2 regions of the Xanthomonas sp. NCPPB 2933 genome follow, and region 1 is predicted to be linked to the other one. Evidence: predicted binding sites of a transcription regulator. Region 1 holds the regulator's gene; the other holds the start of a gene.
What was found. The regulator FliA, encoded in region 1, starts transcription of late flagellar genes. The targets are predictions, from matches to a motif close to TAAAGTTTNNCNNNCNNNGGCCGATAA.
Positions count from the first base shown of each region.

Region 2: AC1PLU_RS13550 (methyl-accepting chemotaxis protein) is a predicted target of FliA. The motif match lies at 1,958-1,984, and genes of this name have one in related genera.

Region 1 is NZ_CM161518.1:2,947,504-2,951,950, forward strand. Features, by position in the region: gene flhF (flagellar biosynthesis GTPase FlhF) at 1-959, shown strand, start outside; gene AC1PLU_RS12020 (MinD/ParA family protein) at 946-1,830, shown strand; gene AC1PLU_RS12025 (RNA polymerase sigma factor FliA) at 1,827-2,600, shown strand; gene cheY (chemotaxis response regulator CheY) at 2,636-3,028, shown strand; gene AC1PLU_RS12035 (protein phosphatase CheZ) at 3,028-3,654, shown strand; gene AC1PLU_RS12040 (chemotaxis protein CheA) at 3,657-4,447, shown strand, end outside.
Region 2 is NZ_CM161518.1:3,319,688-3,324,134, forward strand. Features, by position in the region: gene AC1PLU_RS13540 (MarR family winged helix-turn-helix transcriptional regulator) at 156-620, shown strand; gene AC1PLU_RS13545 (FAD-dependent monooxygenase) at 657-1,841, shown strand; gene AC1PLU_RS13550 (methyl-accepting chemotaxis protein) at 2,115-4,226, shown strand.

The sequences.
Region 1 (4,447 bases):
CCCCGGTCGCCCTGGCCGCCGTGCCGGTTGCCGCCGCCCCGGTGCCGCAGAACGACGAAGAACTCAAGCAGCTGCGCGGTGAGCTGGCGCTGATGCGTCAGATGATCGAGCGCGAAATGAACCGCCTCACCGACGAGCGCCTGCGTGGCTCCCCGGTGCGTGCGCAGGCCCTGGAGCTGATGGACGACTACGGCTTCGACGCCGGTCTGATCCGCGATGTGGCCCTGCAGATTCCCGCCGATACCGAATTGCACCGCGGCCGCGGGCTGATGCTGGGCCTGCTGTCCAAGCGTCTGCCGGTGGCCCCGGTCGACCCGCTGGAACGCGGCGGCGTGATCGCCCTGGTCGGCCCGACCGGTGCCGGCAAGACCACCACCATCGCCAAGCTCGCCCAGCGCTTCGCCGCCCAGCACGCCCCGCGCGACGTGGCCCTGGTCACCACCGACACCCAGCGCGTCGGCGGCCGCGAGCAGCTGCACAGCTACGGCCGTCAGCTCGGCATCGCGGTGCACGAGGCCGACAGCGCCGAGAGCCTGCTGGAACTGCTCGAGCGCCTGCGCGACTACAAGCTGGTGTTGATCGACACCGCCGGCATGGGCCAGCGCGACCGCGCCCTGGCCGCGCAGCTGAACTGGCTGCGCGCCGCGCACCAGGTCACCTCGCTGCTGGTACTGCCGGCCAACGCCCATTTTTCCGACCTCGACGAGGTCGTACGCCGCTTCGCCCACGCCAAGCCCCAAGGCGTGGTGCTGACCAAACTCGACGAGACCGGCCGCTTCGGCAGTGCCTTGTCGGTGGTGGTCGACCACCAAATGCCCATCACCTGGGTGACTGACGGACAGCGGGTCCCCGACGACCTGCACCGCGCCAATGCCGCCAGTCTCGTTCTTCGCCTTGAAGATTTGCGGCGCGCTGCCGATAAGCCCTGTACTCCGGAGCACAACCATGCAGTCGCGTGAATACGCCAAGCTGACCAACGCCTTCCCCCTGACGGCGACCCGTCCCGAGCCCTTGGGCCCGGTGCGCACCATTGCCGTGACCGGTGGCAAGGGCGGCGTGGGGAAAACCAACATTTCCGCCAACCTGGCCGTGGCCCTCGCCGAGATGGGCAAGCGCACCCTGCTGCTCGACGCCGATCTTGGCCTGGCCAACCTGGACGTGGTCTTGGGCCTGTCGCCCAAGTACACCCTGGCCGACCTGATCGCTGGCCGCTGCACGCTGGACGAAGTGATCATCGAAGGCCCGGGCGGCGTGCTGGTGGTTCCGGCCGCCTCCGGTCGCCGCCACATGGCCGAACTGGCCCCGGCCCAGCACATCGGCCTGGTCAATGTGTTCTCCGAACTGGAACGCGACCTAGACGTGATGGTCATCGACACCGCCGCCGGCATCACCGACAGCGTGCTGACCTTCTGCCAGGCCGCCCAGGACACCGTGGTGGTGGTCTGCGACGAACCGGCCTCGATCACCGACGCCTACGCGCTGATCAAGGTGCTCTCGCGCGAACGCGGCGTGGACCGTCTGCAGATCATCGCCAACATGGTGCGCGACCCCAACGAAGGCCGCTTGCTGTACGACAAGCTGTCGCGGGTCTGCGAAAAATTCCTCGGCGACGTGTCGCTGAACTACCTCGGCCACGTGCCGCAGGACGACTGGTTGCGTTTGTCGGTACAGCGCCAGCAACCGGTCATCAAGGCCTACCCCGCCAGCCCCTCGGCGCTGGCCATCGCAGAAATCGCGCGGCGTACCTCGCGCTGGCAGGCCCCCACCGTGCCACGCGGCAACGTCGAGTTCTTTGTCGAACGCATCATCCAACGGGGGGTCGCCGCATGAGCACCGCTACCGCAACCGCAACGACGGCCACCGCGCAGTACCGTGCAGTGCAACGCAACAACGCCAACGACATCGTCACCCAGCACGCAGACCTGGTGCGCCGCATCGCCCACCATCTGGCCGCGCGCCTGCCGGCGAGCGTGGAAGTGGACGACCTGATCCAGGCCGGCATGATCGGCCTGATCGAAGCCTCGCGCAGTTATGACTCCGAGCAGGGCGCCTCGTTCGAAACCTATGCCTCGATCCGTATCCGCGGCTCGATGATCGACGAGATCCGGCGTGGCGACTGGGTGCCGCGTTCGGTACACCGCCGTGCCCGCGACGCTGCTGCTGCAGTACGCAAGATCGAACAGAACACCGGCCGCGCCGCCGCCGCCACCGAAGTGGCCGCCGCGATGGAAATGCCGTTGCCCGATTACCTGCGTCTGATGGAAGACGCCGCGCGCGGCCAGGTGCTGAGCCTGGAATCGCGCATCGAAGATCACGGCGAGCTGGACACCACCGCCAAGGGTGGCCCCAACCCGCAGCAGATGATGGAGCGTGGCGAGTTCGGCCGCGAGCTGGGCAAGGCCATCGGCCAGTTGCCCGAGCGCGAGCAGCTGGTGCTGTCGCTGTACTACGAACAGGAATTGAACCTGAAGGAAATCGGCGCCGTGCTCGGTGTCAGCGAATCGCGCGTCTGCCAGATCCACGGCCAGGCCGTGGTGCGTCTGCGCGGCCGCCTCAAGGTCTTCGAACTGGCCGATGCCGGTGTCGAAATTGACGAATGATTTTTTCGCGTATTTTTTAGTGTTAGGAGCTTGATGTGAACAAGAACATGCGGATTTTGATCGTGGACGACTTCTCGACGATGCGACGTATCGTCAAGAATCTGTTGGGCGATCTTGGCTTCACCAATACCGCAGAGGCCGAAGACGGCAACAGCGCATTGGCTGCATTGCGGGCCGGCCCGTTCGATTTCGTGGTCACCGACTGGAACATGCCCGGCATGACCGGCATCGACCTGCTGCGCAACATCCGCGCCGACGCCAAGCTCAAGCACCTGCCGGTGATGATGGTGACCGCCGAAGCCAAGCGCGAGCAGATCATCGAAGCGGCCCAGTGCGGCGTGAATGGCTACATCATCAAGCCGTTCACCGCGCAGACGCTGGAAGAAAAGCTGGGCAAGGTGTTCGAACGTCTGGCGGCGACCGCCTGATGAACGCCACCGTGGAAACCAATGCCGAACGCGCTGCCTTGATCGACCGCCTGCAGGGCGCGCTCGATGCACTGGAAAGCGGTGACGAAGCCGCCTGGAAGCGCGAGGTCGATCACCTCGCCGCCTTGCGTACCCGTCCGATGATGCAGGGCCTGAGCCGGCTCGCACGCGAACTCGGTCAGGCGCTGGGCGAACTGCCCACCGTGCCCGAAGAAGCCGGCGAGCTGGACGATGCGTGTTCGCGCCTGGACCACGTGGTGGAAATGACCGAAAAGGCCAGCCATCGCACGCTGGATCTGGTCGAAGAATGCCGTGAGCTGGCCAACCAGCTGCGCGACGGCGGTCTGAATCAGGACCAGGGCGCGCTGATGGACAAGATGCGCCACAACCTGACCGAACTGTCGCTGGCGCAGAGCTACCAGGACCTGAGCGGGCAGATCATCCGTCGCGTGGCCGGCATCGTGCGGCGCGTGCACGAAGGCTTCGGTGCGCTGGGCCTGCCGCCCAAGAGCACCGAGCCGAAGAAAGACGACGGCGGTCTTGCCGGTCCTGCAGTCAAGGGCCTGGACCGTCACGCGGTGTCGCAAGACGACGCCGATGACCTGCTGTCCGGATTGGGGTTGTAACCATGAGTGCTGTTCCAGACGATATTGCTGCCGATTTCATCGTCGAGGCCCAGGAAATCCTGGATCGCCTCGGCGAACAGCTGGTCGCGCTGGAACAGGCACCGGACGAAGCCGACCAGCTCAACGCGGTGTTCCGCGGTTTCCACACGCTCAAGGGCGGCGCCGGCTTTCTGGCGATCAAGCCCATGGTGGAGCTGTGCCACGCCGCTGAAGAAACCCTCGGCATGGCGCGCTCCGGCCAGGCGGTGCTGCAGGCGCATCACTTCGATGCCGCGCAGCAGTCGCTGGATTATCTGCAGGCAATGCTGGATGCGATGGGCTCAGGCGAAACCGTGCCGCATGCACCGGCCTCGCTGATTGCGCAGTTCGATGCCAAGAGCGGCCCGCCGGCGGTCAAGGCCGCGCCCAAGGCCGCGTTGGCTGCCGTGGCCGCAGCGTCGCACGATGAGGGTCATGCACCCGCGCCCGGTGCCAAGGCCGCACCCAAAGCAGCCGCAAAAGGTGCCGAAGCCGAACAGACCGTGCGCGTGGACACCAAGCGCCTGGACGCCATCGTCAACCTGATCGGCGAACTGGTGCTCTCGCGCAATCGTCTCAAGACCCTGCGCACCCGCCTGCGCGACGAGGAACTCGATCGCGCGGTCAGCGTGCTGGATATCGCCACCGCGCGTTTGCAGACCGCGGTCATGCGCACCCGCATGCAGCCGGTCAGCAAGGTGTTCTCGCGCTTCCCCAAGGTGGCCCGCGATGTCGCGCGCACCCTGTCCAAGGAAGTGGAGCTGGAACTGATCGG
Region 2 (4,447 bases), 370 kb from region 1:
GGCAGCGTACCCAACCGGCGACGGCGTGCCGTGCCAGGCAGCAGAGGTCGCACCGATGCAGGCGTGAACGCGTCGCCGGGAGCAGCACCCATGCCCCGCGCCTTGATGCCCGATAAAATCGCCCGATGGCTGAAAGGCATCACACGGTTGCGCGCATGCAGGATCAAGACGAACGCATTCACCCCCAGGCGGCAGTGGCGCCGGGTTACCTGGCCAATCACGCAGCGCGGGTCTTCAATCGGCTGGTCGACGCCGAACTGCGGCCGCACGGCGTCTCGCTGGCCCTGATCGGACCGATTCTGCTGCTGTCCTGGAAGGGGCCGATGTTGCAACGCGACCTGGTGATCGCCTCTGCGGTCAAGCAGCCCGCCATGGTCGCCCTGCTCGACAAGCTGGAAGCGCAAAAGCTCATCAAACGCGCACCCACCGCGCAGGACCGCCGCGCCGCGCTGGTATCGCTCACCGCGCGCGGTCGCAAGATGGCCGAGCTGGGCGCTCGGGTGCTGATCGATCTGAATGCCGATGCCTTGCAAGGCTTCTCACCTGAGGAGGCCCAGAAAACCGTCGCGTTCATGCAGCGCCTGATCGTCAACCTGGAGCAACGCGGCGCAGACCTGTAATATCACCTCTGATATTTATCTCTACGGGTGATTGTAATGGCGCGTCGCATCCTCATCACCGGCGCCAGCGTCGCCGGCAATACCGCCGCCTGGACGCTTGCCAACCAGGGACTCGACGTCGTGGTGGTGGAACAGGCGGCGCACTTCCGCGACGGCGGCCAGAACATCGACGTACGCGGCGTCGGCCGCCAGGTGCTGCAGCGCATGGGTCTGGAACAGACCGCACTCGACCGTGGCACCGGCGAGCAAGGCACTGCCTGGGTCGACGAACACGGCCATGCGGTGGCCACTTTCAAGACCGACGACATCGACGGCGACGGCCCAACCGCCGAGCTGGAAATCCTGCGCGGCGACCTCGCCCGCCTGCTCTACGAAGCCGCACGCGACAAGGCGACCTATCGCTTCGGCGACCGCATCGCCAGCATCCAGGACGACGGCAACTGCGCGACAGTCAATTTCCACAGCGGAAGCAGCGACCGCTTCGATGCAGTCATCATCGCCGAAGGCGTCGGCTCCTCCACGCGCGAACAGCTTTTCCCGGGCGAAAACGACCCACGCTGGATGGATCTGACCATCGCCTACTTCACTATCGCACGCAGCGCAGACGACGATCGCCTGTGGCGCTGGTATCACACCACCGGCGGCCGCAGCATCTCGTTGCGGCCGGACCGGCACGGCACCACGCGCGCCATGCTGTCGCTGCAGAAGGTCACCGACGGCGAACAGGACTGGGATCAGGCAACGCAGAAAGCGTACTTGCGTGAACAGTTCGCCGACGCCGGCTGGCAGGCAGCGCGCGTACTGGACGGCATGGACAGCACCGACGACTTCTACTTCGACGCCTTGCGGCAGGTGCGCATGCCGCGCTGGCACACAGGCCGCGTCGTCCTGACCGGTGACGCGGCGTGGTGCGCAACCCCGCTGGCCGGTATCGGCGCCACCCTGGCGGTCACCGGCGGCTATGTGTTGGCAAGCGAGATCGCACGCACCGATGATCTGCAGAGCGCATTCGCCGCCTACGCGACCGCCATGCGGCCGATGGTCGAACAGGGCCAGGGCGTGCCCAAGATCGGTCCGCGACTGATGAACCCGCGTAGCCGGCTCGGCATCCAGCTGTTGCACGGCGCACTGAAATTCGCCAGCCAACCGAGTATCCAGACCATCGCTGCGAAGCTGATGACGCCCTCGATCAAGGCGCCGGATCTGGCGCGCTACGACTGAGCCTGCCGGGCTCTCAAGCGCTGCACAGCGCGGTGACGTTGCGACGTGTCGTCCCGATCGGGATGACGTCGCATCGCCACGAAACCAACCACACCTGAATCGGCCGACGCGCCGGTTTCAGTTTCAATGGCTGGGGTCGCTAACGAACACGTAGAGACGCAATCGGAGCAGCGGCAGCCATGTCGCTTCGAGGAGCGTGCACCTGCCTTCGCCTCCCGGCTGCTGCCGGGACTCCCCTGCTCTCCGCTTTGTCGGATCATCGATCGAACCCCCATGCATGTCTTTTTGAATCTGCGTATTGGTCAACGCCTGGCCCTTGGCTTTCTGTCGATCATCGTGCTGATGGTGATCCTGACCGTCGTCGGCATCCACCGCGTGCGCAGCATCGACCAGCAGCTGACCGCCATCAACGAGGTCAACAGCGTCAAACAACGCTATGCGATCAACTTTCGCGGCAGCGTCCACGACCGTGCGATTGCGCTGCGCGATGTGGTGCTGATGGACGAGGCGGCAGACCGGCACGCAGCAGAACAATCGATCGACAAGCTCGCCGCAGACTACGCACGCTCCGCGCAGCCGCTCGACAGCATGATCGCCGCCTCTTCGGATGCCAAAGAGAAAAAGATTCTCCAGCAGATCAAGGCGATCGAGCAGCGCACCATGCCGTTTATCGCCAACGTGCGTGCACTGCGCGAGGCCGGCGACAAACCGCAGGCAGAGCAGCTGCTGTTACATGAAGCGCGTCCCGACTTCATCGCCTGGCTGGCCAGCATCAACGCCTTCATCGATCTGCAGGAAGCCAAGAACCGCGAGGCCGCCAAAGACGCCGTCGCCACCGCACGCGGCTTCGCCATGCTGATGGTGATCTCCACCGTCATCGCGCTGCTGCTGGGCGCCACGATCGCCTTCTTGCTCACCCGCAGCGTGGTGCTGCCCCTGCGCCAATCGCTGCGGCTGGCAGAGCGCATCAACGACGGCGATCTGCGCAGCCAGGACATGCCCACCAGCCAGGACGAATCCGGCCAGCTGCTGCGTGCCATGCAACAGATGCAGCGCCGCCTGCAAGAGGTGATCTCCGCACAGCGTGCCATGGCCGCCCGCCACGAAGCCGGCGAGATCAGCTACCGCACCGACGCCAAGCGTTTCCCGGGCGAATACGGCGATATGGTGCAGGACACCAACGCACTGGTGCATGCGCACGTGCAGACTCAGCTGCGCATGACCGAGGTCATGGGCAGCTACGCGGTGGGCAATCTCGCGCAGGAAATCGAACAGTATCCCGGCGAAAAGGCCGCCATCACCGCCACCATGCAGCAGGTACGGCAGAACCTGCGCGCCATCAACGCACAGATCCAGGAACTCACCCAAGCTGCGTGCGCAGGCAACTTCGCACTCCGCGGCCAGCCGGAAAAGTTCGAGCACGACTTCCGCCTGATGGTCGAAAACCTCAACACCATGATGGCCACCTCCGACACCAACCTGGCCAAGTTCTCCGACCTGCTGCGCGCCATCGCCGACGGCGACCTGACCGTGCGCATGACCGGCAACTTCCACGGCGTGTTCGCCTCGATGCGCGACGATGCCAACAGCACCGTGCATCGCCTGACGGACATCGTCACGCATATCCAGACTACCTCCAACAGCATCGGGTTTGCCGCCGAAGACATCGCCAGCGGCAATCAGGAACTGGCGCGCCGCAGCGAACAACAGGCCGCCAGTCTCGAAGAAACCGCCGCCTCGATGGAAGAGCTGACCTCCACCGTCAAGCAGAACGCCGAGCACGCAGGCCGCGCCAACCAGCTCGCGCTGGGCGCCGCCGCGATCGCCTCGGACGGACGCGACGTGGTCGGCCAGGTCATCGAAAAGATGTCAGGGATCGAAGCGGCGTCCAAGCGCATCGCCGACATCATCTCGGTCATCGACGGCATCGCCTTCCAGACCAACATCCTCGCCCTCAACGCCGCCGTCGAAGCCGCACGCGCAGGCGAACAAGGCCGCGGATTCGCCGTGGTCGCCTCCGAAGTGCGCACCCTCTCGCACCGCTCATCGGACGCCGCCAAGGAAATCAAACGCCTGATCGACGACTCCGTACAACGCGTCGCCGACGGCGCAACGCTGGTGCAAAAAGCCGGCACGACCATGAGCGAGGTCGTCACCAGCGTCCAGCACGTCACCGACATCATGGGCCACATCTCCGCCGCCTCCCAAGAGCAGGCCGGCGGCATCGAACAGGTGAATCAGACCATCGCCCAGATGGATGAAACCACCCAACACAACGTCCGCCTGGTAGAAGCGGCAAGCACCGCCGCGCGTGCGCTCGAAGACCACTCCGTGCAGCTGATCCGCGCTGTGGACGTGTTCAAGGTCAAGGCTGCGGTCATTTAAGCGCGGCGTCCCCAACGTCGCGAGCAGCCGTCGGCCGGGTATGGACGGCACACTCAGAACAACAGTGGACGAGTGGCACATGCCGCACCGAGTACCCGCTGCGCTCGCCTGGTGGTGAGCGCAGTCGCTTTGTTAGCCGCTCTCACACCATCGATTGCCCTCGCTGGACGTCGCGCCACGAATGCGCCGGACCACATGGTCGGCTGAAGATTTCGTCGACT